One region of the Janthinobacterium sp. PSRC1-1 genome, then DNA from elsewhere that is predicted to be linked to it. Evidence: predicted binding sites of a transcription regulator. Region 1 holds the regulator's gene; each other region holds the start of a gene.
What was found. The regulator sigma-54, encoded in region 1, starts transcription at its own class of promoters, with help from an activator protein. The targets are predictions, from matches to a motif close to TGGCANGNAANCTGCTTT.
Positions count from the first base shown of each region.

Region 1 (7,486 bases):
CGCCTCGCGCATCAATGGCATCGGCATGAAGGCCAATAACGCCACTGGCGTGGTGGAAGTGCAGAATGCGCTGCGCATGGTCCTCCCGCCGAAACCGCGCCCGGCCGCGGCGGCAAAATGACAGAATGAAACAAGGAAACCATACTATGAAGAATATCTTGCTGTTGACCGTATTTTCTCTGGCCATGATGGGCGTGGCGCATGCCGAGAAGGCCGATTCCGAGAAGGAAGCCGTCATCACGGCACGTAGCGGCCACGTCGATGACGTCAAGCAGGTGCGTACCCTGACGGGCGACGTCGTGCTGGTCAAGGGTACCTTGACCATGAAGGCGGGCCGGGCCCTGATCACGGAAGACCCGCAAGGCTACCAGTTCATCACCTTCTGGGCCGATCCCGGCAAGCTGGCCACCTTCCGCCAGAAGCGCGATGGCGCCGGCGACCTGTGGGTGGAAGGCGAGGCGGAGCGCGTGGAATACGATAACAAGACGGAAGTGGTGAAACTGTTTTCCAAGGCCAAGCTGACGCGCCTGGAAGGCACGAAAGTGACCGACGTGGCCAACGGCGCCTTCATCTCGTATGACAGCCGCAAGGAAGTATTCAAAATGGAAAATTCCGACAGCGGCACCAGCACGCCCGATGGCGGCAGCGTGCGCATGGTGATCCAGCCGAAGCCCAAGGCGCCGGCCACGCCCGCACCAGGAAAGAACTAATGGACAATACACGTTGCGGCAGCACCCTGATCGTTCGCGGGCTGCAAAAAACCTATGGCAAGCGGCAAGTCGTGCATGATGTCTCGCTGCAAGTCGAATGCGGCGAAGTGGTGGGATTGCTGGGCCCGAACGGCGCCGGCAAGACCACCTCGTTCTACATGATCGTCGGTCTGGTGCCGTCGGACGGCGGCACCATCGACATCAGCGGCGTGGACATTTCCCGCCTGCCGATCCACCGCCGCGCGCAGATGGGCCTGTCGTATCTGCCGCAGGAAGCGTCCGTCTTCCGCAAGCTGACGGTGGAAGACAATATCCGCGCCGTGCTGGAAATCCAGACCGTCGAAGGCCGCCCCCTGAAGAAGGCCGAGATCGAGGAGCGCCTGGATAAATTGCTGGCCGACTTGCAAATTGAAAAGTTGCGCGAGAACCAGGCGCTGTCGCTGTCGGGCGGCGAGCGCCGCCGTGTGGAAATCGCCCGCGCGCTGGCGACCGACCCGCGTTTCGTGCTGCTCGACGAACCGTTCGCCGGTGTCGACCCGATCGCCGTGATCGAGATCCAGCGCATCGTGCGCTTCTTGAAGGAGCGCAATATCGGCGTGCTGATCACCGACCATAATGTGCGCGAGACGCTGGGTATCTGCGACCGTGCCTACATCATCAACCAGGGCTCGGTGCTGGCGTCGGGACGCCCCGACGACATCATCGCGAACGAGTCGGTGCGCCGGGTCTACCTGGGCGAACACTTCCGCATGTGAGCCAATGAAACAATCATTGCAGCTGCGCACTTCGCAGCACCTGGCACTGACGCCGCAGTTGCAGCAATCGATACGCCTGTTGCAATTGTCTACCCTGGAATTGCACCAGGAACTAGAGCAACTGCTGACGGACAATCCCTTGCTCGAGCGCCTCGACGATCCGCTCGATCATTCGCTGCGCCTGCTGTCCGACGGGGCCCTGAGTTCCACGGCCGCGCCGGCCGAAGCGCCGCCCCAGCCGCCCGGCCAGGAGGCGCCTGCGGCGCCGGCCGAAGCGGAGGCGTTTGACGGCGAGGCGGGCGAGGGCCCGGCCGCCGCGGACGGCGGCGACAGCGACTGGAGCGAGGCGAGCCGGGGCAAGGCGCCCGACGACGAAGATTCGCGTCCGCAATTGGAGGCCCATCACTGTACCCTGCGCGAACACCTGATGGAGCAGATGCGCGTGACGGTGCTCGAATTGCGCGACCGCGCGCTGGTCGAGCTGATCATCGACGCGCTCGACGACAATGGCTACCTGGAAGAGTCGCTCGACGACATCCTGGCGCGCCTGCCGGAAGAGCTGGAAATCGACGCCGACGAGATGCGCACGGCCTTGTCCCTGTTGCAAAGTTTCGATCCGCCCGGCGTGGGCGCGCGCAATGCGTCCGAATGCCTGGCGCTGCAAATCAAGCGCTTGCCGCAGGTCGCCATGGTGACGCGGCGCATGGCCCTCGTCATCGTGGAAAAGCACCTGGCCTGGTTTGCCCAGCGCGATTTCAACAAGCTGAAAAAAGCCCTCGATTGCGACGAGGAAGACTTGCGCGAGGCGCAGACGGTGATTCGCCAGTGCAATCCGCATCCGGGCGCCGTGTTCGCCTCGGACGTGTCCGATTACGTGGTGCCCGACGTCGTCGTCAAGCGCGCGCGCAATGGCTGGCAAGTCACCCTGAACAACGACGTCATGCCGCGCCTGCGCGTCAACGCCATGTACGCCAACTTGCTCAAGCAGGGCAAGGGCGAGGGCGCCATGGGCGCACAGTTGCAGGAAGCCAAGTGGCTGATCAAGAATATGCGCCAGCGCTTCGACACGATCCTGCGCGTGGCGCAGGCGATAGTAGAAAGACAAAAGAACTTTTTCTCGCATGGGGCCGTTGCCATGCGCCCCCTTGTGCTCCGTGAAATAGCTGATACACTGGGTTTACACGAGAGTACTATCTCGCGGGTAACAACTCAAAAGTACATGCTGACCCCGCACGGCATGTTCGAGTTGAAATATTTCTTTGGTAGCCACGTCGCCACCGAAGCGGGGGGCGAAGCGTCATCGACGGCGATACGGGCATTGATCGTGCAACTGACAGGAGCAGAAGACCCTAAAAATCCTTTATCCGACAGTAAGATTGCGGACATGCTGGGGGAACAAGGCATGGTGATTGCGCGACGTACTGTTGCCAAATACCGGGAAGCGTTGAAAATTCCGCCAGTGAGCCTGCGTAAGTGTTTGTAAGTTTTTTTCGGTTCCTCTGCGGGCCGGATAGGATGGACCGCACGAACCCGATCATCTTTAGGAGTGTGTATGAATCTCACCATCAGCGGACATCATCTCGAAGTGACACCAGCCATCCGTGAATACGTACAAACGAAGCTGGAGCGCGTGAAACGTCATTTCGATCAAGTTATCGATATCGCCGTGATTCTGACCGTGGATAACCTCAAAGAGAAAGAAAAACGTCAAAAGGCCGAAGTCAACCTGCGTCTGAGTGGCAAAACTGTCTATGTGGAAAGCCTGGCGCATGACCTGTATGCCGCCATCGATATCCTGATCGACAAGCTGGACAGGCAAGTGATGAAATACAAAACCAAAGTGCAAGGGCACGGTAAAGAGGCGATCAAGCATCTGCCAGACAACTCCGAGGAAGACGCCGTCGTCGCCGTTTAAGGCCACCCGCTTCCAGCAGTTGTGATCAACTAAGGGCGCACATCTTGCGCCCTTTTTTGCGTCTGGACCTGTTGAACGCAATGTTCCCCGCGCAGGCGCTAGAATATTCGCACTTTCACTTTTTTCCTGCCTGCCATGAGCGACTTCGTCCAGACCTCCATCCGCAACCGCACCGGGCATATCGTGCTCGACCGTCCGAAAGCCTTCAATTCCCTGTCGCTGGAGATGGTGCGCGCCCTGAGTGCTGCCCTGCTGGCCTGGCGCGACGATCCGCAGGTGGACGCCGTCGTCATCCGTTCCAGCAGCGACAAAGCCCTGTGCGCCGGCGGCGACATCCGCTTCTTTTACGATGCGGGCCGGGCCACGCCGCAAGGTGGCAGCGCCTTGCTGGAAGATTTCTTTACGGAAGAATACGCGTTAAATCATGTGATTCATTTCTACCCGAAACCGTATATCGCCGTGATGGATGGCGTGGTGATGGGCGGCGGCATGGGCGTGGCGCAAGCCGGGCCTGGCAACCGCCTGCGCATCGTCACGGGCCGCACGCGCATGGCCATGCCGGAAGTCAATATCGGCTTGTTCCCGGACGTGGGCGGCAGTTATTTCCTGTCCCGCCTGGCCGGCCAGCTGGGCCTGTACCTGGGCTTGACGGGTTTGACGATCAACGCGGCCGATGCCCTGTACACGGGGCTGGCCGATGTCTACCTGCCCGAGGCGCAGATGGGGGCGCTGCTGGCCCTGTTCGACTCGACGCCGGGCGAGGCCTTGCCGGTGGCCATCAAGGCGCTGGCCGCGCCGTTCCAGGCCGAGGCGGGGGCTTCTCCTTTGGCTACCGCGCGCGCGGCGCTGGACCGCCACTTCGGCGCCCCTTCCGTGGCCGCCATCATGGCCTCGCTGGCGCAGGACGACAGCGCGTTCGCGGGCAAGGCTCTGGCGGCCATGCGCCTGCGTTCTCCCTTGATGATGTCGGTGACCCTGGAATTGCTGCGGCGCGGTGCCCACCTGGGCGTGGCCGATTGCCTGCGCCTGGAGCGCAGCGTGGTGCGCCACAATTTCGCGCATGGCGAAGTGCTCGAAGGTGTGCGCGCGCTGGTGGTCGACAAGGACAATGCGCCGCGCTGGAACCCCGCCAGCCTGGACAAGGTTGACGCAGCCATGGTGGCGCGCTTCTTTGCGCCTGTCTGGCCGGCCGCGGCGCATCCGCTGCGCCACCTCGATTAATTAGCTGCGCTCGCGGTGGCGCAGCACGACTCTTTCGTTGGGGCCGAAGTATTGCGCCAGCCGTTCCGCCATGTACACGGAGCGGTGCTGGCCGCCCGTGCAACCGAGCGCCACCGTCAGGTAGCTGCGGTTGTCGGACTTGAATGATGGCAACCATTTCTCGATGAAGGCGCGGATGTCGGCCAGCAGCTCCAGCGCGCTCGGTTGCGCGTCGAGGAAGGCGATCACGGGCGCATCGCGTCCGTCGAGCGGGCGCAGCGCCAGGTCGTAATAGGGATTGGGCAAGGCCCGTACGTCAAAGACGAAATCGGCGTCCAGCGGCACGCCCAGCTTGAAGGCGAACGATTCGAAAAACAGGGTCAGCGGCGCGCGTTCGGAGGCGACGATATCCTTGATCCAGGCGCGCAATTTGTTGGCGCTCAGTTCCGAGGTATCGATCACATGGCCCAATTGCTCAATGGCCGACAGGCGCTCGCGTTCTTCCGAGATGCATTCGATCAGGGTGCGGCGGCTGGCGGGGTTATGGTTCGGCCGCAATTCGTGCGACAGCGGATGGCTGCGCCGCGTTTCCGAGAAGCGCGCCACCAGCGAATGCGTGGTGGCAGTGAGGAACATCACCTTGACATCGTGCCCCTGGTCGCGCAGCAGGGCCACATTGTTCGGCAGGCTGGCCAGCGACTCGGCGCTGCGCGCATCGACGGCGACGGCCAATTGCGGTGTGCCTTCGTCGAGCAAGGTTTGCACCAGGCTTGGCAGCAAGGCCGGCGGCAGGTTGTCGACACAATAGTAGCCGGTATCTTCCAGCACATTGAGCGCGACGGATTTACCGGAGCCGGATATTCCGGTGATAAGGACGATATGCATACGCCGATCATACAATAAAGATTGGCGCTGCGCTCCCAAGGCAATGATCTTTACAAATGATTGCAGTTATTGTTCGAGCATTGCTTGTATTTAATTGTTGCCATTGGCGTCAATGTGGGGTCAGACCCGTCGGGTCGGACCCCGGTAATTAGTCACCACTCATTGCCAATCTCTGGTGAAGCAGGGAATTCACGCGGCATTGCTGCGTGCCTGCGTAACGGTTCGCCCTTGCAAGGGCGAACTCCTTGGCAACGCTAGTCGCCACTCATGGCGAGTCGTTGGTGGAGCAGGGGTTTCGGAGAGCCTTGCTCTCCGCCTGCGTAACGGTTCACCCATGCATGGGTGAACTCCTTGCAACGCTAATCGCCGCTCATTGCCAAACGTTGCCGTTCCATGAACTCCTGCAAGGTATCGATGCCGCGCAGTTGCAAAATGGTGTTGCGCACGGCCGCTTCCAGCAGCACGGCGATGTTGCGGCCGGCGGCGACGGGGATGACGACCTTGCGCACGGGCAAGCCGAGCACGTCTTCCGTGGGGAACAGGAAGGGCAGGCGCTCGACTTCCTCTTCCAGCGCGTTGCGGCGCACCAGGTGCACGATCAGTTTCAAGCGCATCTTGCGGCGCACGGCTGTTTCGCCAAAGATGGCCTTGATGTCGAGCAAGCCCAGGCCCCGCACTTCCAGCAGGTTTTGCAGCAGGGGCGGGCAGCGGCCTTCGATCATGTTGGGTGCGATACGCGAGAATTCGACGGCGTCGTCGGCCACCAGGCCGTGGCTGCGCGAGATCAGTTCCAGGCCCAGCTCGCTCTTGCCCAGGCCCGAATCGCCCGTGATCAGCACACCCACGCCCAGCACGTCCATGAACACGCCATGCATGATGATGCGTTGCGCCAGTTTTTTCGACAGGTAGACGCGCAGGAAGTCGATCACTTGCGCGGCCGGCAGCGGGGTCGAGAACAGGGGAATGTTTTGCTCGTCGCAGATGGCGAGGATGTCGGGCGGCGTTTCCAGCCCTTGCGCGATGATCAGCGCGGGTGGGCCGCCGGCGATCAGTTCACCGATCACATGGGTGCGCGTGTTGACCTTCAGGCGCTGATAATAATTGATTTCCTGGTGCCCGAAGACCTGGATGCGGCCCGGATGGATCAGGTTCAAGTGGCCCACCTGGTCGGCGGCCGACGAGACATCGCCCGAGATCAGGCGCTCGCCGCCGGGGAAACCGGCGAACCAGCCCAGTTGCAGACTTTCACGATTATCGTCGTACAGGCGTTGTATCGTCAGCGGCGTTTGCAACATGGCAGTCTTCTTCAGGAGTGGAGGAATACCTGAAGTTTAACCCGTCGCTTGCAGACTGGGTTGCCAATTGACGATGCGCGAATGCACGGATTTCGGTTCCGGATCCGTGGCCAGCGCCGTGCGGAAAGCATCGTCGGAAAACATTTCGGCGATTTCCGACAAAATTTCCAGATGTTGCTGGGTGACATGATCGGGAATCAGCAGGAAAAACAGCAGATTGACGGGCTTGCCATCGGGCGACTCGAACGGAATCGGCTCGGCCAGACGCACGAAGGCGCCCAGCGGCGCTTTCAGGGTCTTGCTGCCCTTGACTCTGCCATGCGGCACGGCTACGCCATGGCCCAGGCCTGTCGAGCCCAGGCGTTCGCGGGCAAACAGATTGTCCGAAACGGTAGAGCGGGCGATGCCGTAATTGTTTTCGAAGATCAGGCCGGCTTGCTCGAAGGCGCGCTTTTTACTGGACACTTCCAGGTCCAGCAGGACGTTTTCGAGAGATAATATTTTGCTAAGATTAGTCATGACACTCAATGAAATGGTGCAATGCGCAGAGGGCTTGCGAGCCGAATTATAGGCCTGTTTCCGCGGCCTGTAACGCCAATTCTCAACAGTATACGCGCGCTGCGGGCGCAGTGGGCGCGACAGCCCATGTCACCATCATTTTAGCAAAAAAATAACATCGTGGTGTAGCGGCTATTTCTTGATTAAAAACACGCGGCGAACAGATTT
Region 1 covers NZ_JAFCWK010000004.1:444,991-452,476, forward strand. Annotated here, with positions in the region: gene lptC (LPS export ABC transporter periplasmic protein LptC) at 1-121, shown strand, start outside; gene lptA (lipopolysaccharide transport periplasmic protein LptA) at 147-710, shown strand; gene lptB (LPS export ABC transporter ATP-binding protein) at 710-1,465, shown strand; gene ACP7DW_RS11320 (RNA polymerase factor sigma-54) at 1,470-2,948, shown strand; gene hpf (ribosome hibernation-promoting factor, HPF/YfiA family) at 3,018-3,380, shown strand; gene ACP7DW_RS11330 (enoyl-CoA hydratase/isomerase family protein) at 3,516-4,601, shown strand; gene rapZ (RNase adapter RapZ) at 4,602-5,465, opposite strand; gene hprK (HPr(Ser) kinase/phosphatase) at 5,825-6,760, opposite strand; gene ACP7DW_RS11345 (PTS sugar transporter subunit IIA) at 6,797-7,279, opposite strand.

Region 2 (7,486 bases), 240 kb from region 1:
CCACGCGCCAGCAGATCTGCTCGGCCGTGACGGTGGTGATGCAGGTGTCGCGCCTGACGGACGGCGCGCGCAAGCTGGTCAGCCTGCAGGAGGTGACGGGCATGGAAGGCGACATCATCGCCATGCATGAAATCTTCCGCTTCGAGCAGACGGGCGTTGATGCCGAGGGCAAGGTGCAGGGCCACTTCTGCGCCACGGGCGTGCGGCCCCGTTTCACGGAGCGCCTGCGCATGTTCGGCGCACCGGTACCCGATAGTGTTTTTGATCCGGACCGCATCTACGAATAGGAGACAGCATGGACCTGGTGTTCTACGGCTTTGCCGTGCTGCTGTTTGCCGCCTGCATCCTGATGGTGGAAGGCGCCTGGCTGTGGTGGTCGGGCACGCATGGCAGCGCGGCGCGGCGCATCAACCGGCGCTTGCGGCTGATGGCGGCGCGCGGCGAGGCGGGTGGGGAGCGGATCTCCATCCTCAAGCAACGCCGCTATGCGCGTGCGCCCGGCCTCGAGCGCTTGCTGCGGCGCGTGCCGCAGGCGGCGCAGCTCGACCACCTGCTGCTGCAATCGGGCTTGTCCTGGTCGGTGGCGCAATTCATCGGCGTCACGAGTGCCCTGTTGCTGGCGGCCTTGCTGCTGCTGGCGGCCTGGTCCATGCCCTTGCCTGGCGCCTTGCTGCTGCTGTCTTGCGCCGTGAGCGGACCGTGCCTGTTGGTGCTGCGCGCGCGTGCGGCGCGGCTGAAAAAAATCGAGGCGCAGTTGCCGGAAGCGGCCGATTTCCTGGCCCGCGCGCTGCGCGCCGGTCACTCGTTTTCGAATGTGCTGCAGATGGTGGGCGACGAACTCAATGAGCCGATCAGCGGCGAATTCAAGATGGCGCACGAAGAGATCAATTACGGCGTGCCGATGAACGAGGCGCTGCAAAACCTGGCCGCGCGCATTCCGCTGACGGACTTGCGCTACCTCGTCATCGCCGTGCTGGTGCAGCGCGAATCGGGGGGCAATCTGGCCGAAGTGCTGGTCAGCATCGCGCGCATCATCCGCGCCCGTTTGAAACTGCTGGGGCAGGTGCGCGTGCTGTCGGCCGAGGGGCGCATGTCGGCCTGGGTGCTGGGACTGATGCCGGTGGTGATGATCGGCGTCATGGCGCTGGTCAACCCGCAATACATCCGCCTGCTGTGGACCGATCCCAGCGGCATCAAATTGCTGTGGTACGCGGCCGGCATGGTGGCGCTGGGCGTGGTCTGGATGCGCAATGTGATACGTATCAGGATATAACAACAGGGGGTGGCATGAGCGCTTCGCAACTGCTGTTTCTCGTGATTGTCTTCGTCGTGGTGGTGGCGCTTGCCCTGCTGGCGTGGCTGATCTTCTTTCCCGGCGCTTTGCGCCAGCGCCTGTTCGGCGCCACGGCGCCGGCGGCCAGCGATGCGGTGGCCGACTCTGGCTGGGTGGAGCGCGTGGCGCGCGTGGCGCAGCCGTTCAGCAAGCTGTCGCTGCCGGAAGAGGGCTGGGAGCGCTCGCCGCTGCGCACGCGTTTCATGAATGCGGGCTGGCGGCAAGCGAGCGCGCCGGCCCTGTACTTTGCGGCGAAAAGCGTCTTGGCCCTGCTGTTTCCCACCGTGCTGGGGCTGTACGCGGCCAGCGCCATGGCGGCGCAGATGCGCAGCGTGCTGTTGTTGCTGCTATGCGTCAGCGCCACGGTCGGCTATTACCTGCCGAACCTGGTGCTGGCCAGCACGGCCAAGCGGCGCCAGCGCGACATCTTTGAAAATATCCCCGATGCGCTCGACTTGCTGACCGTGTGCGTGGAAGCGGGTCTGAGCCTGGAGCGTGCGCTGGTCAAGGTATCGGGCGAGATCCACATCAAAAGCATGGTGCTGGCGCAGGAATTGCAACTGGTACTGATGGAAATGCGCGCCGGCTTTTCCAAGGAAAAGGCGCTGCGCAACCTGGCCTTGCGCAGTGGCGTGGAAGATGTCGACACCCTCGTCGCCATGCTGATCCAATCGGAACGCTTCGGCACCAGCATGGGCGATTCGCTGCGCGTGCATTCGGAAAACCTGCGCGGCAAGCGCAGCCTGCTGGCCGAGGAGGCGGCGGCGAAGATCGCCCTGAAACTGCTGTTCCCGCTGATATTTTGCGTCTTTCCCACCCTGATGCTGGTGCTCATGGGGCCGGCCGTGATCGAAGTCTATCGCGTGCTCGTGCCGGCCATGGCCAGCCGCTGAAAGGAGTCACCATGCGCTTGACGCTCTCCCGCCTGGCCGCCGCCTGTGCCTGCCTTGGCCTGGCCGCCTGTACCACGCAACTGGCGCATGCGCCGGTGGCGGCGTGGCCTGACGCCGATGCCGCCTATGTGGCGGGGCGCCAGCATTTCGAACGGGGCGACCTGTCCGCCGCGCAGGCGGCCTATGAGCTAGCGCTGCGCCATGCGCCGCGCCACGTGAACGCGCGCAACGGCCTGGCCGTGCTGCACGCGCAGCGCGGCGAGCATGATGCGGCGATCACCCATTGGCTGGCCTTGACGCAGGAAACGGGTATGGCGCGGCCGCAGCAGGCCTATCTGTTCAGCAATCTCGGCCATGCCTATTCTCTGGACGGACGCGATGCGCAAGCGTTGCCTGTGCTGGAACAGGCGTGTCTGCTCGATCCGCTCAATGCGCTGGCCTGGCAGCACCTGGCGCAGGTACTCGAACGGCTGGGACAGCACGAGCGCGCCGCCCTCATGCGGCGCCAGGCGGCCAGCTTGCGGGAACACGACTTGCGGCGCGACCTGGCGGTCTTGCGCGGCGCGGCGGCGCCGCAGCTTGTGCCCGTGCCCGCGCCTGCACCGGTGCCGGAGGCGCCCGCCATGGCGCGCGTGGAGATCACGCAGAGCGATGGCATGGCCCGCTTGCAGCGCGTACCGGCAGCGGTGCGCAGCGTACCGGCCGCAGTGCCCGAGCGGCCCATGCCGGCGGCGTCCGCGCCGCAGCCGCGGCTGGAAATTGTGAATGGCAACGGCGTGCCGGGCATGGCCGCCGCGCTGGCGCGCAGCCTGGCTGGCGCTCCCGTGCAGGTGGTACGCCTGGCCAATGACACCAGCTTCCAGGTGGCGCGCACGCGCGTCGAATACCGGCCCGCGCAAGAGCAGGCGGCGCGCCAGCTGGCCCGCCAGCTGGGGCTGCAAGTGCAAACCCAGGTGCAGACCCAGGCCGCCGACTGCCCGGCCAGCGAGCTGCGCCTGGTACTGGGGCGCGACCTGAGCGACCCCGCCATGTTGCACCGCTATTATCTGCAGCAGTTGCAACTGGCGCGCCAGGCATTGGCGCGGCTAGGTTAAAACATTTCTGCCTGCATGAAAAACACGCGGCGCCTTTGCGGGCGCCGCGTATTTTTCATACTGCTGATTATGTCGGCTGGCGGCGGCGCGTAAAAGCCAGGGCCGCCAGTCCCATGCCCAGCAGGAACAGGCTGCCTGGTTCCGGCACGGCCTGGGGATCGATGACGACGATGTCGGTGCGCGTGGACTTGGCAAAGTTCAAGGTATAGCTGCCGGCGGGCAGGGCGAAATTCGAGGTCAGGGAAAACATCGAAAAGCCGTTCGTGAAGGCGCGCCCGGTGGCGGGATCGTTGGTGCCGGCCGTCATGTTCAGGCTGAACGGGTCGAGGCTGCCGACCGTATGGTTGCCATTGACGTCGCTGCCATTGTTGGCATCGCCATCGGGTGCGAACTGGAAGATCACGCCATCGGCGTTCGCGTGCGACAGGCAGCCGGCGGGGCTGGCGGCATTGCACGAGATATTGAAGATATCCATGATCGACACGTTCGACTTGTCGCCCATGGTCGTCACGCTGGTGCGCAAGTCGCGCCGTCCCATGAAGCTGAAGGTGATGAAGCCGGCGCTCGACAGGGTCAGGTTGACGGAACCGGTGAGCGTGTCGCCGGCCGTGGCCGTGGCGGCGCCGACCGTGTTGCGCTGTGCTTCCGCCACGGCTTGCACGCTGGCGCCGCCATTGAGCATATTGCCGAAGGCGTGCGCATCACCGCGCGCGAATTCCAGGGTGGAACTGGGACTGGGTGCGTAGTGGTTTTGCGGCAAGCCGCTGCAGCCGCCCCCCGAACACACTTGCAGCACGTCGGCGTTGGCGGCCGGCCCCGTATTGACGGCGCGCGGATTGACGGCCACGCCACCTTCGAAGAAGGCGCTGTCGCTGGCATTGCGGTTGGCGCCGGCCAGCGACAAGCTGCCGGCGCTGGTGGTGATGCGGAAATTGTTCAACTCATTGACGGCCAGGCCGTACGCGCCGGCCTGCGCCTGGCCGCTGGCCAGCAGACTTGCCGCCGCCAGTGCACCCAGCCAGCCCAGGGTCTTGCTTCGTGTGTGATCGACGTTCATCGCAGCCTCTTATCGTGGTCAGTCTCGGAAAATCCGGGGGACAAAGAATCCAGAATGACTTGCCTGGATTCATCTCGTAGACAGGGATAAGCAGCTTGCATGCCACACAAAAAAAGTAAATTGAATCAACTACTTGCGCAAAGCGGGCTGAGCTGGATAGGGCGAAGTGTAAGAAAGGCCGACGCCGCTTGGCGGGCGGCGCCGGCCCGCCTCAGGTACCGCGATGATAGCCCAGGTGGCCACCCGAATTGCTTGCGCAACCGCAACCGATGCGCGCCACTTCCTCACCTTCCGTCAATTTCCAGTTGGTAATGGTCGTGTGCTGCCAGTCGATGTCGCTTTTCTTGACAGGTTTGACCGTCAAGGTGCGTTGCTGCACATCCGTGTATTCCATCAGCTCCTCGTCGTCGGCGATGTCGAAATGGCGGTGGATCAGGGAAATACCGAAGCGGTCGAGTGCGCCATAGCGCTGCAGCACGTCGCGCAATTCGCGAAAGCAGGCCAGATCCGCGGGCAGCAGCGGGTCGACGGCGGAAATATCGGCAACGGGTTGCCATTGCATGGCGTGGATGTTCAGGCGGTGCATGATAGGCTCCTGTGCCCCGTGATGAGTGGCCCAGGCTGCCGGAGGGGCGCCGGCACGCCTGGCGAAATACCCATCGTGGCCGCAAAGCTGGTGCGGCGCTTGCGCCAGATCAAAGGTGCGGCACATCGTATCTCGTCCGACATTGCCCGGTAAAATAGGCCATGGCAAACAAAACCCCCACCTTCCCCGGCGCGCGCACGGGCCGCGGCCAGGTCCTGGCCGTGCTGCTGTCGAACCGCGACCAGTCCGGCGCCGAACCGCTGCAAGGCCGCGTCTCGCTGGCCGCCATCGTCAAAGCGCTGAAACGCAAATACCACTGGCCCATCGAGACGCACAGTTTCCCCGCGAATACGCAGGATGGCCGCGCCAGCTGGGCGACCGTCTACAGCTTGCCGGAAAAGGTGATCGAAGCCGCGCTGGAGGCCGGCGGCCGGGAGTGGCTGGAGAGCCGGGCGGTTGTCGGGCGGCGGTGAGTTGCCACCTTACCCTATTCGAGCCGGAAGCCAACCTTCAGCGTGACCTGGAAGTGCGCCACCTTGCCATCGACGATATGCCCGCGCGATTCCGTCACTTCATACCAGTCCATATGCTTGACCGTCAGCGCCGCCTTGGCAATGGCATCGCGTATCGCCTGATCGCTGCTCTCGGTCGACGTGCCGACCAGTTCGATGAGCTTGTAAGTGTGTGCGGACATGATGTTTCCCAGGTAGGCAAGCCAGACATCGGGAGCCTGCTTTGCGCAAGCACGTGCTCATCTTGCGCCTAAATGTGCTGATAGTCATTGCGCGGTGCAGCAATGCGATTGCGAATCTGGCGAAGGCTGCCATCATGCTGGCAACATTGTTTTCGGTTAAAGCCCGGACTTCAGTTGATTTTGTTGGTGTGTGGGTGGAGATAGTCGGCGTTGCGTCCCACGCTATGTGCTCACTTCGGGGCGCGATGAGCGTCAATGGCACCTGAAGCATCCCGCAGGCGCCTGAGAAGAAAAAGGGTTAGCTGCCGAAGCACGTAACCCATGATTTTCTACTTAATTCTAGTGTCGGGTATGGGTTTCGAACTGGACCCAAATCATCACATCCTCTAACTGTGCCTATCAAAGCAAGAAGTTATTGCGTGTAATCTAACTATGGCATTGATACAGGGTTGACACCTCGATCGCCACTAAATTGGTAGTCGTTTGAAGGCACCCTTCGTGAATTTCGATGCATTCAGCCCGGCTTTGATCTCTGAAAAAGGCGGGTCTCCGCAAGGACGATGCACACGAAACACCCCGCTCTTCACCAATTGCGACAATGTTGCCGCGGGCTCCAGCCGAGTATGCTTGTAGGCGATGTAACTGTGATGTTCTACGAAAGGATGGCTTCCGACCTGAAGCTCACAAGTTGCATCGAACGGGACGTTCGGATAGGTCGAACAAACGCATACCAGCGCGCACATGTTGTCAGGATAGCCATCGATGGGCGCTGGGTCATTTAGTACTACAAATAAATGAAACAAACCACCAGGGCCAGATGGTATGAGGAGTGTTTCCTTGGCTTGCGGTAACCACCCGGGCATCATGCCACCGATGTAAAAGCGGCGTTGATCGCCTGCTGCTCACGCAATTGTTTTTTTAGTAATCGTGTCTGTTCATTATTGAATTTAAGTACTTCGAACAATTTTTCTAACGTGATGGGTACTGATGAGCCTTCAGGATCTTCCCACTCAGGACAAATTTTGTGAGTGAGGTCGCGAATCTGATATTTGCTCAAGTGACCAAAATCTTGCCAAGTTTCTGCCAGAACTTCAAACTCGGCTTCAGATAATTCCAGAAGGTCTTGCTCCGGCGAGCGAATCCGACTTGCGTCACGCAAAGCCACAGCATGGTCCTCACGATCCGCGATCCACGCATCCCACCCATTATCTTCAGATGAGGACATTCCGTTAATGCGATTCAATGTTTGAGACAGAACTGGTCCGTGATCCATAGAAACAAGCTTGTCGCCAATGATCGGATCGCCGTACATTTCATATGAGCGCCGTTCTGCTAGATAAAGCAACTTCATTAGCTTAAGTACAGGAAGGCGGCCTTGGGCTTGAAATAAGAAGTAGGCGGCAACCTGCGCGGCCTTCTTTTCGGAGTATAAGTTTTGCATAATTTTGAGCCTCCATCGCATCAATTTTGAGCAATTTGGATAGCTATTTGAGATCAATCTACGCACAAAGTACATCGCTGTCAACATATTGCCGTGCATGATGCTCTGGCCTATGCAATATGTGCGGAAAGTAGATTAAATCAGTTTAACTGTATAAATGTACAGTATTTTTGATAATTGTCAAACGAAATCGATAAGCGCCAGCGTATCGGCTGGATGGCTTTGTCGCTGGACGGGGACGTCGGCCAACGTTCTCCTGCATGTCGCCATGCGGCAAAAAGGGGTCCACTGTGCGCCAGTCTGGAAACCACGATGATTTACGCCCATCGTTGCCAGGGACGTTGACAAGAATCCAAGATGGAAAGTAGTACGTGAGGTGTGATTGCTT
Region 2 covers NZ_JAFCWK010000004.1:208,092-215,577, forward strand. Annotated here, with positions in the region: gene ACP7DW_RS10240 (CpaF family protein) at 1-287, shown strand, start outside; gene ACP7DW_RS10245 (type II secretion system F family protein) at 296-1,273, shown strand; gene ACP7DW_RS10250 (type II secretion system F family protein) at 1,288-2,226, shown strand; gene ACP7DW_RS10255 (LytR C-terminal domain-containing protein) at 2,238-3,320, shown strand; gene ACP7DW_RS10260 (EDSAP-1 family PEP-CTERM protein) at 3,388-4,377, opposite strand; gene ACP7DW_RS10265 (hypothetical protein) at 4,589-4,963, opposite strand; gene ACP7DW_RS10270 (hypothetical protein) at 5,125-5,436, shown strand; gene ACP7DW_RS10275 (dodecin) at 5,451-5,657, opposite strand; gene ACP7DW_RS10280 (Panacea domain-containing protein) at 6,520-7,098, opposite strand.
Region 2: ACP7DW_RS10260 (EDSAP-1 family PEP-CTERM protein) is a predicted target of sigma-54. The motif match lies at 4,465-4,482, and genes of this name have one in related genera.

Region 3 (7,486 bases), on a different contig from region 1:
GCGCCCAAGCAAGCCCAGGCAATCTGCACTGTATGCGGATTGCCTGAGGTGGAACTTGCGTGGTGTCAAGAAAGGAAGAGCTGCGGGCGGGGAGTGCCCGAGCCAATCAGATCGCGTTCAGCGGTATTTTGAGGTAGCGCACGCCGTTGTCTTCCGGCTCGGGCAGCTTGCCCGCGTTGATGTTGACCTGGATGGCGGGCAGGATCAGGGTTGGCATGTCCAGCGTGGCGTCGCGGCCCGTGCGCATGGCCACGAATTGTGCTTCCGTGATACCGTCGCGCAAGTGGATGTTGCCGGCGCGCTGTTCGGCCACCGTCACTTCCCAGCGCGGCGCGCGGCCGTTCGGTGGATAGTCGTGGCACATGAACAGCCGCGTTTGCGGCGGCAGCGCCAGCAGGCGCTGCACGGAGCGGTACAGCAGGGAGGCGGAGCCGCCTGGAAAGTCGCAGCGTGCCGAACCCACGTCCGGCATGAACAGGGTGTCGCCGACGAAGACGGCGTCGCCGATCTGGTAAGCCAGGTCGGCCGGCGTGTGGCCGGGCACGTGCAGGGCGCGCACTTCCAATTTACCGATATGAAACACCTGGTCGGGCGCGAACAGCTGGTCGAACTGCGAGCCGTCGGCCCTGGCGCCATCCTGGTGGTAGACGGCGGCGAACGCCTGCTGCACCGTCTGGATGGCGGCGCCGATGGCCACGTCGCCGCCCAGCTGCTGTTGCAGGTAGGGCGCGGCGGACAGGTGATCGGCATGCGCGTGGGTTTCCAGCAGCCAGCGGCACTGCAAGCCGTGTTCGCGCACGAAGGCGATCACCTTGTCAGCCGAGGCGGTCGAGGTGCGGCCCGCTTTCGGGTCGTAGTCGAGCACGGAATCGATGATGGCGCAGTCCTGGCCATCGGCCTCGTACACAACATACGTGACGGTGGCGGTGGCGGGATCGAAGAAAGCTTGGATTTGTGGGGTCATCGCGGCGGCAGAGTACGGACAGGGAAGGGCATTATATCGCCAGAGTGCGCTAAAAAAATGCTGAGAATTGACCTTTGGCATGCGAAAAACAGATAAGGAGTGCGCGGCAGTCGTGCGCACCCTGGCGCTTGCAGCGTGGTAACCTCATTCTTACAAGGAGGAATTCATGAACGATATTACTGCACGCAGTGAACAATACCGCGGTTTTACGATTTCGGTGACCCCGCAAAAGGACAACGACGATTTATGGGATTTTACCTACCACCTGCAGCGCGAGGGCGAGAGCGCGGCGCAAGCGATTACGCGCAGCCGTACCCTGGGCGGCTATGCGGCGCCCGAGACGGCTTGCACTGCCGGGATAGAAGTGGCCAGGACGGAAGTGGATAATCTGCTGCGTCCTTGAGCCAGCGTAAATCGTTTAGCCTGAAAGTGCGCCTGACCGTGCGCCGGCGCCTGAAACACGTCGCTAGCGGTCGCGCTTCATGCTACGATTTCCACCATCGAGTCAGTCACAAGGAGGCACCCCATGGAAAACAGTTCTAAAATTCACTATAAAGGCTGGGAAATCGTTCCCCTGGCCGTGCCCACCACCGATGGCAAATGGTCGGCCAGCTGCGACATCGAACGCGCCACCGCGGAAGGCCTGGAAGTATTCGAAGGCTCGACCATGCAGTTCGTGCGCGACGACGAGGACGGCGCCATTGCCGCCGCCTGCGAAGAAGCCGTGCGCCAGATCGACAACATCATCGCCAACCCGCTGGTGCGGCTGGCTTAGCTCCTGCATTTCCAGCAAACCTGCAGCCGGCGCCCGCCGGCTGTTTTTTTATGTGCGCGCCCGGCGTCCCGCCTGGTGGCAGTCTGGCCCGTTTCATGTTTCAATGTTTCAAATGGAATGATTGAAACATATTTGAAACATCATTGACCTCAATCGTGACAGCGCTGTTCCCTTGCGTGGCACGGCACGCCACGCCGATACATGGCTGTTTCGCCCGTATGTCACTGGGTACCGGCGTCCTTTCCGGGTGGACGCGCGGCCCTGGCACGGCATTTGCAATACTGATGCTCATAGCCACTCCGTGAAACATTCGGGACCATCCGAAACCCATAAGGTGAACACATGACTCAATACTCCGCAGGTGCCGCATTCCGCAAGGCCGTCCAGGAAGAATCCCCGTTGCAAGTCGTCGGCGCCATCAATGCCAACCACGCCTTGCTGGCCAAGCGCGCCGGTTATAAAGCCATTTATTTGTCCGGCGGCGGTGTCGCGGCCGGCTCGCTGGGCTTGCCCGACCTGGGCATTTCCAGCCTGGACGACGTGCTGACCGATATCCGCCGCATCACCGACGTGTGCGACCTGCCGCTGCTGGTCGATGCCGACACGGGTTTCGGTTCGTCCGCCTTCAACGTGGCGCGCACCGTCAAATCGATGATCAAGTTCGGCGCAGCCGGCCTGCATATCGAAGACCAGGTGGGCGCCAAGCGCTGCGGCCACCGTCCGGGCAAGGAAATCGTCAGCAAGGAAGAAATGGTCGACCGCATCAAGGCGGCCGTCGATGCGCGCACGGACCCGAACTTCGTCATCATGGCGCGCACCGATGCGCTGGCCGTCGATGGCCTGGAAGCGGCACTGGAACGCGCCGTCGCCTGCGTCGAGGCGGGCGCCGACATGATCTTCCCGGAAGCCATCACCGACCTGGAGATGTATGCCACGTTCGCCAAGGCCGTCAACGTGCCCATCCTGGCCAACATCACGGAATTCGGTTCCACGCCGCTGTTCACGCTGGACGAATTGCGCAGCGCCCACGTGGGCCTGGCCCTGTATCCGCTGTCGGCTTTCCGCGCCATGAACAAGGCGGCCGACAACGTCTACCGCGCCCTGCGCCGCGACGGCACGCAAAAGAACGTCGTCGACACCATGCAGACGCGCATGGAGCTGTATGAATCGATCAATTATCACGACTTCGAGCAAAAGCTCGACGCGCTGTTCGCCGCGCAAAAGAAGTAAGCACCTATACAAGAGCGGGCCTTGGGAGGCCCAGGCCCGCCGCACTGGACTGACAATCATCTTCTGGAGAACACTATGACCGCACCGCAAGTCGCTACTTTCAAGCCTAAAAAATCCGTCGCCCTGTCCGGCGTTACTGCCGGCAACACGGCGCTGTGCTCGGTCGGCAAGACCGGCAACGATTTGCACTACCGCGGCTATGACATCCTGGACGTGGCCGACAGCTGCGAGTTCGAGGAAATCGCCTACCTGCTGGTGCATGGCAAGCTGCCGACCGCCGCCGAATTGAAAGGCTACAAAGCCAAGCTGAAATCCCTGCGCGGCTTGCCGTCGGCTGTCAAGTCGGCCCTGGAAGCGCTGCCGGCCGCCGCCCACCCGATGGACGTGATGCGCACGGGCGTATCCGTGCTGGGCTGCACCCTGCCGGAAAAAGACGACCATAACGCGCCTGGCGCGCGCGACATCGCCGACCGCCTGATGGCGTCATTCGGCTCCATGCTGCTGTACTGGTACCACTACAGCCATAACGGCAAGCGCATCGAAGTGGAAACGGACGACGACTCGATCGGCGGCCACTTCCTGCACCTGCTGCACGGCGAAAAACCGTCGGCATCGTGGGAAAAAGCCATGCACACGTCCTTGATCCTGTACGCGGAACACGAATTCAACGCCTCGACCTTCACCAGCCGCGTCATCGCCGGTACGGGTTCGGACATCCACTCAGCCATCACGGGCGCCATCGGCGCGCTGCGCGGCCCGAAACACGGCGGCGCGAACGAAGTGGCGCTGGACATTCAAAAACGCTACGACAACGCCGACGAAGCGGAAGCCGATATCCGCGAGCGCGTCGCCAACAAGGAAGTGGTGATCGGCTTCGGCCACCCCGTCTACACGATTTCCGACCCGCGCAATAAAGTCATCAAGGAAGTGGCGCGTTCGCTGTCGCAGGAAGCCGGTTCCACCAAGATGTTCGACATCGCCGAGCGCCTGGAATCGGTCATGTGGGAAATCAAGAACATGTTCCCGAACCTGGACTGGTTCTCGGCCGTGTCGTACCACATGATGGGCGTGCCGACGGCGATGTTTACGCCGCTGTTCGTCATTTCGCGCACCTCGGGCTGGGCCGCCCACATCATCGAACAGCGCATCGACAACAAGATCATCCGCCCGAGCGCCAATTACGTGGGCCCGGAAGACCTGGAATTCGTGCCGATCAAGGACCGCAAATAATGAGTGCCAATATGAATACCCTGCATCGCAAGCCCTTGCCGGGCACCCAGCTAGACTACTTCGACACGCGCGCCGCCGTCGATGCGATCGCCCCAGGCGCCTACGCCACCTTGCCGTATACCTCGCGCGTGCTGGCCGAAAACCTTGTGCGCCGCTGCGACCCTGCCACCCTGAACGCGTCGCTGAGCCAGTTCATCGAACGCCGCCGCGACCTGGACTTTCCCTGGTTCCCGGCCCGCGTCGTCTGCCATGACATCCTGGGCCAGACGGCCCTGGTCGACCTGGCCGGCCTGCGCGACGCCATCGCGGCCCAGGGCGGCGACCCGGCCCTGGTCAATCCCGTCGTGCCGACGCAGCTGGTGGTCGACCATTCGCTGGCCGTCGAATGCGGTGGTTTTGACCCCGACGCCTTCGCCAAGAACCGCGCCATCGAAGACCGCCGCAACGAAGACCGTTTCGACTTCATCGACTGGACAAAGAAAGCCTTTAAAAATGTCGACGTGATCCCGCCAGGCAACGGCATCCTGCACCAGATCAATCTGGAGCGCATGTCGCCCGTGATCCAGGTGCAAAATGGCGTCGCCTATCCCGACACTTTGGTCGGCACGGATTCGCACACGCCCATGGTCGACGCGCTGGGCGTGATCGCCATCGGCGTCGGCGGCCTGGAAGCGGAAAGCGTGATGCTGGGCCGCGCTTCGTGGATGCGTTTGCCCGACATCATCGGCGTCAAGCTGACGGGCAAACCGCAGCCGGGCATCACGGCCACCGATACCGTGCTGGCGCTGACGGAATTTTTGCGCAAGCAGAAGGTCGTCTCGTCCTACCTGGAATTTTTCGGCGAAGGCGCTTCGCACCTGACCCTGGGCGACCGTGCCACGATCTCCAACATGGCGCCGGAATTCGGCGCCACGGCCGCGATGTTCTACATCGATGCGCAAACCATCAAGTATCTGAAACTGACGGGCCGCGACGACGAACTGGTGAAGCTGGTGGAGTTGTACGCCAAAGAGACTGGCCTGTGGGCCGACAGCCTGGCCGACGCGCAGTATGAGCGCGTGCTGACTTTTGACCTGTCGTCGGTGGTGCGCAATATCGCCGGGCCGTCGAATCCGCACAACCGCGTGCCGACCTCGGAACTGGCCGCGCGGGGGATCTCCGGCGTGGTGGAAAACGAGCCGGGCAAGATGCCGGACGGCGCCGTCATCATCGCGGCCATTACCAGCTGCACCAACACGAACAACCCGCGCAACATGATCGCCGCCGGCCTGATCGCGCGCAATGCGAACCGCCTTGGTTTGACGCGCAAGCCGTGGGTCAAATCGTCGCTGGCGCCCGGCTCGAAAACCGTGGAACTGTATCTGCAGGAAGCGGGCCTGATGTCCGAGCTGGAGCAATTGGGCTTCGGCGTGGTGGCGTTTGCCTGCACCTCGTGCAACGGCATGTCGGGCGCGCTCGATCCCGTCATCCAGGAAGAAGTGGTATCGCGTGACCTGTACGCCACCGCCGTTTTGTCGGGTAACCGCAATTTCGACGGCCGCATCCACCCGTACGCGAAACAGGCTTTCCTCGCCTCGCCGCCGCTGGTGGTGGCCTATGCGATTGCCGGCACCATCCGCTTCGATATCGAGAAGGACGTGCTGGGCATCGCCCCGGACGGCAAGCCGATTTTATTGAAGGATATCTGGCCATCCGACGAGGAAATCGACGCTATCGTCGCTTCCAGCGTCAAGCCGGAGCAGTTCCGCAAGGTGTACATCCCCATGTTTGCCGCGCAAGTGGATGACGGCATCAAGGTCAGCCCCTTGTACGACTGGCGTCCGCAGACGACGTACATCCGCCGTCCGCCATACTGGGAAGGCGCGCTGGCTGGCGCACGCCCATTGAAAGGCATGCGTCCGCTGGCTGTGTTGGGCGACAACATCACCACCGACCATTTGTCGCCATCGAACGCCATCATGCTCGATAGCGCGGCTGGCGAGTATCTGGCGAAGATGGGTTTGCCCGAGGAAGACTTCAATTCCTACGCTACGCACCGGGGCGACCATCTGACGGCGCAGCGCGCCACGTTTGCCAATCCGACCCTGAAGAACGAGATGGTCATCGAAGATGGCAAAGTCAAAGCCGGTTCGCTCACGCGCATCGAGCCGGAAGGCACGATTTCGCGCATGTGGGAAGCCATCGAGGTGTACATGGAGCGCAAGCAGCCATTGATCATCATCGCCGGCGCCGACTATGGCCAGGGTTCCTCGCGCGACTGGGCCGCCAAGGGCGTGCGCCTGGCTGGCGTGGAAGCCATCGTGGCCGAAGGTTTTGAACGTATCCACCGCACCAACCTGGTGGGCATGGGCGTGCTGCCGCTGGAGTTTTTGCCAGGCGTGAACCGCAAGACCCTGGGCCTCGATGGCAGCGAAACCTACGACGTCGTCGGCGAGCGCACGCCGCGCTCCACGTTGACCCTGCTCGTCCACCGCAAGAACGGCGAAACGCTCGAAGTGCCCGTCACCTGCCGCCTCGATACGGCGGAAGAGGTGTCGATCTACGAGGCGGGCGGCGTGCTTCAGCGATTCGCGCAGGATTTCCTCGAGTCGTCCAAGGCCGCGTAGTTCACGATTGATGCAACGTAAATCAGGGGTCAGACCCGCCGGGTCTGACCCCAGCTCTTTGCCTCTGGGTTTAATCAGCCATTCAACGCAGGAACTCTAATGACCCATACCCCCCAAATCAAGATCCCCGCCACCTACATGCGTGGCGGCACCAGCAAGGGCGTGTTTTTCCGCCTGCAGGATTTGCCCGCCAGCGCGCAAGTGCCCGGCGCGGCGCGCGATGCGCTGCTGCTGCGCGTGATCGGCAGCCCCGACCCGTACGGCAAGCAGATCGACGGCATGGGCGGCGCCACCTCGAGCACCAGCAAGACGGTGATCCTGGCAAAAAGCAGCAAGCCTGAGCACGACGTCGATTACCTGTTCGGCCAGGTTTCCATCGACAAGCCGTTTGTCGACTGGAGCGGCAACTGCGGCAACCTGTCGGCGGCAGTCGGCTCGTTCGCCATTGCCAGCGGCCTGGTGGACGCCGCGCGCGTGCCCGAAAATGGTGTCGCCACGGTGCGCATCTGGCAAGCCAATATCGGCAAGACCATCATCGCCCACGTCCCCGTGACGCATGGCGAAGTGCAGGAAACGGGCGACTTCGAGCTCGATGGCGTGACCTTCCCGGCCGCCGAAGTGAAGCTGGAATTCCTCGATCCGGCCGCGGAGGAAGAGGGCGGCGGTGGTGCGATGTTCCCG
Region 3 covers NZ_JAFCWK010000006.1:430,367-437,852, forward strand. Annotated here, with positions in the region: gene ACP7DW_RS16345 (MBL fold metallo-hydrolase) at 107-964, opposite strand; gene ACP7DW_RS16350 (hypothetical protein) at 1,131-1,367, shown strand; gene ACP7DW_RS16355 (hypothetical protein) at 1,491-1,739, shown strand; gene prpB (methylisocitrate lyase) at 2,082-2,969, shown strand; gene prpC (bifunctional 2-methylcitrate synthase/citrate synthase) at 3,045-4,199, shown strand; gene acnD (Fe/S-dependent 2-methylisocitrate dehydratase AcnD) at 4,211-6,805, shown strand; gene prpF (2-methylaconitate cis-trans isomerase PrpF) at 6,905-7,486, shown strand, end outside.
Region 3: prpB (methylisocitrate lyase) is a predicted target of sigma-54. The motif match lies at 2,002-2,019, and genes of this name have one in related genera.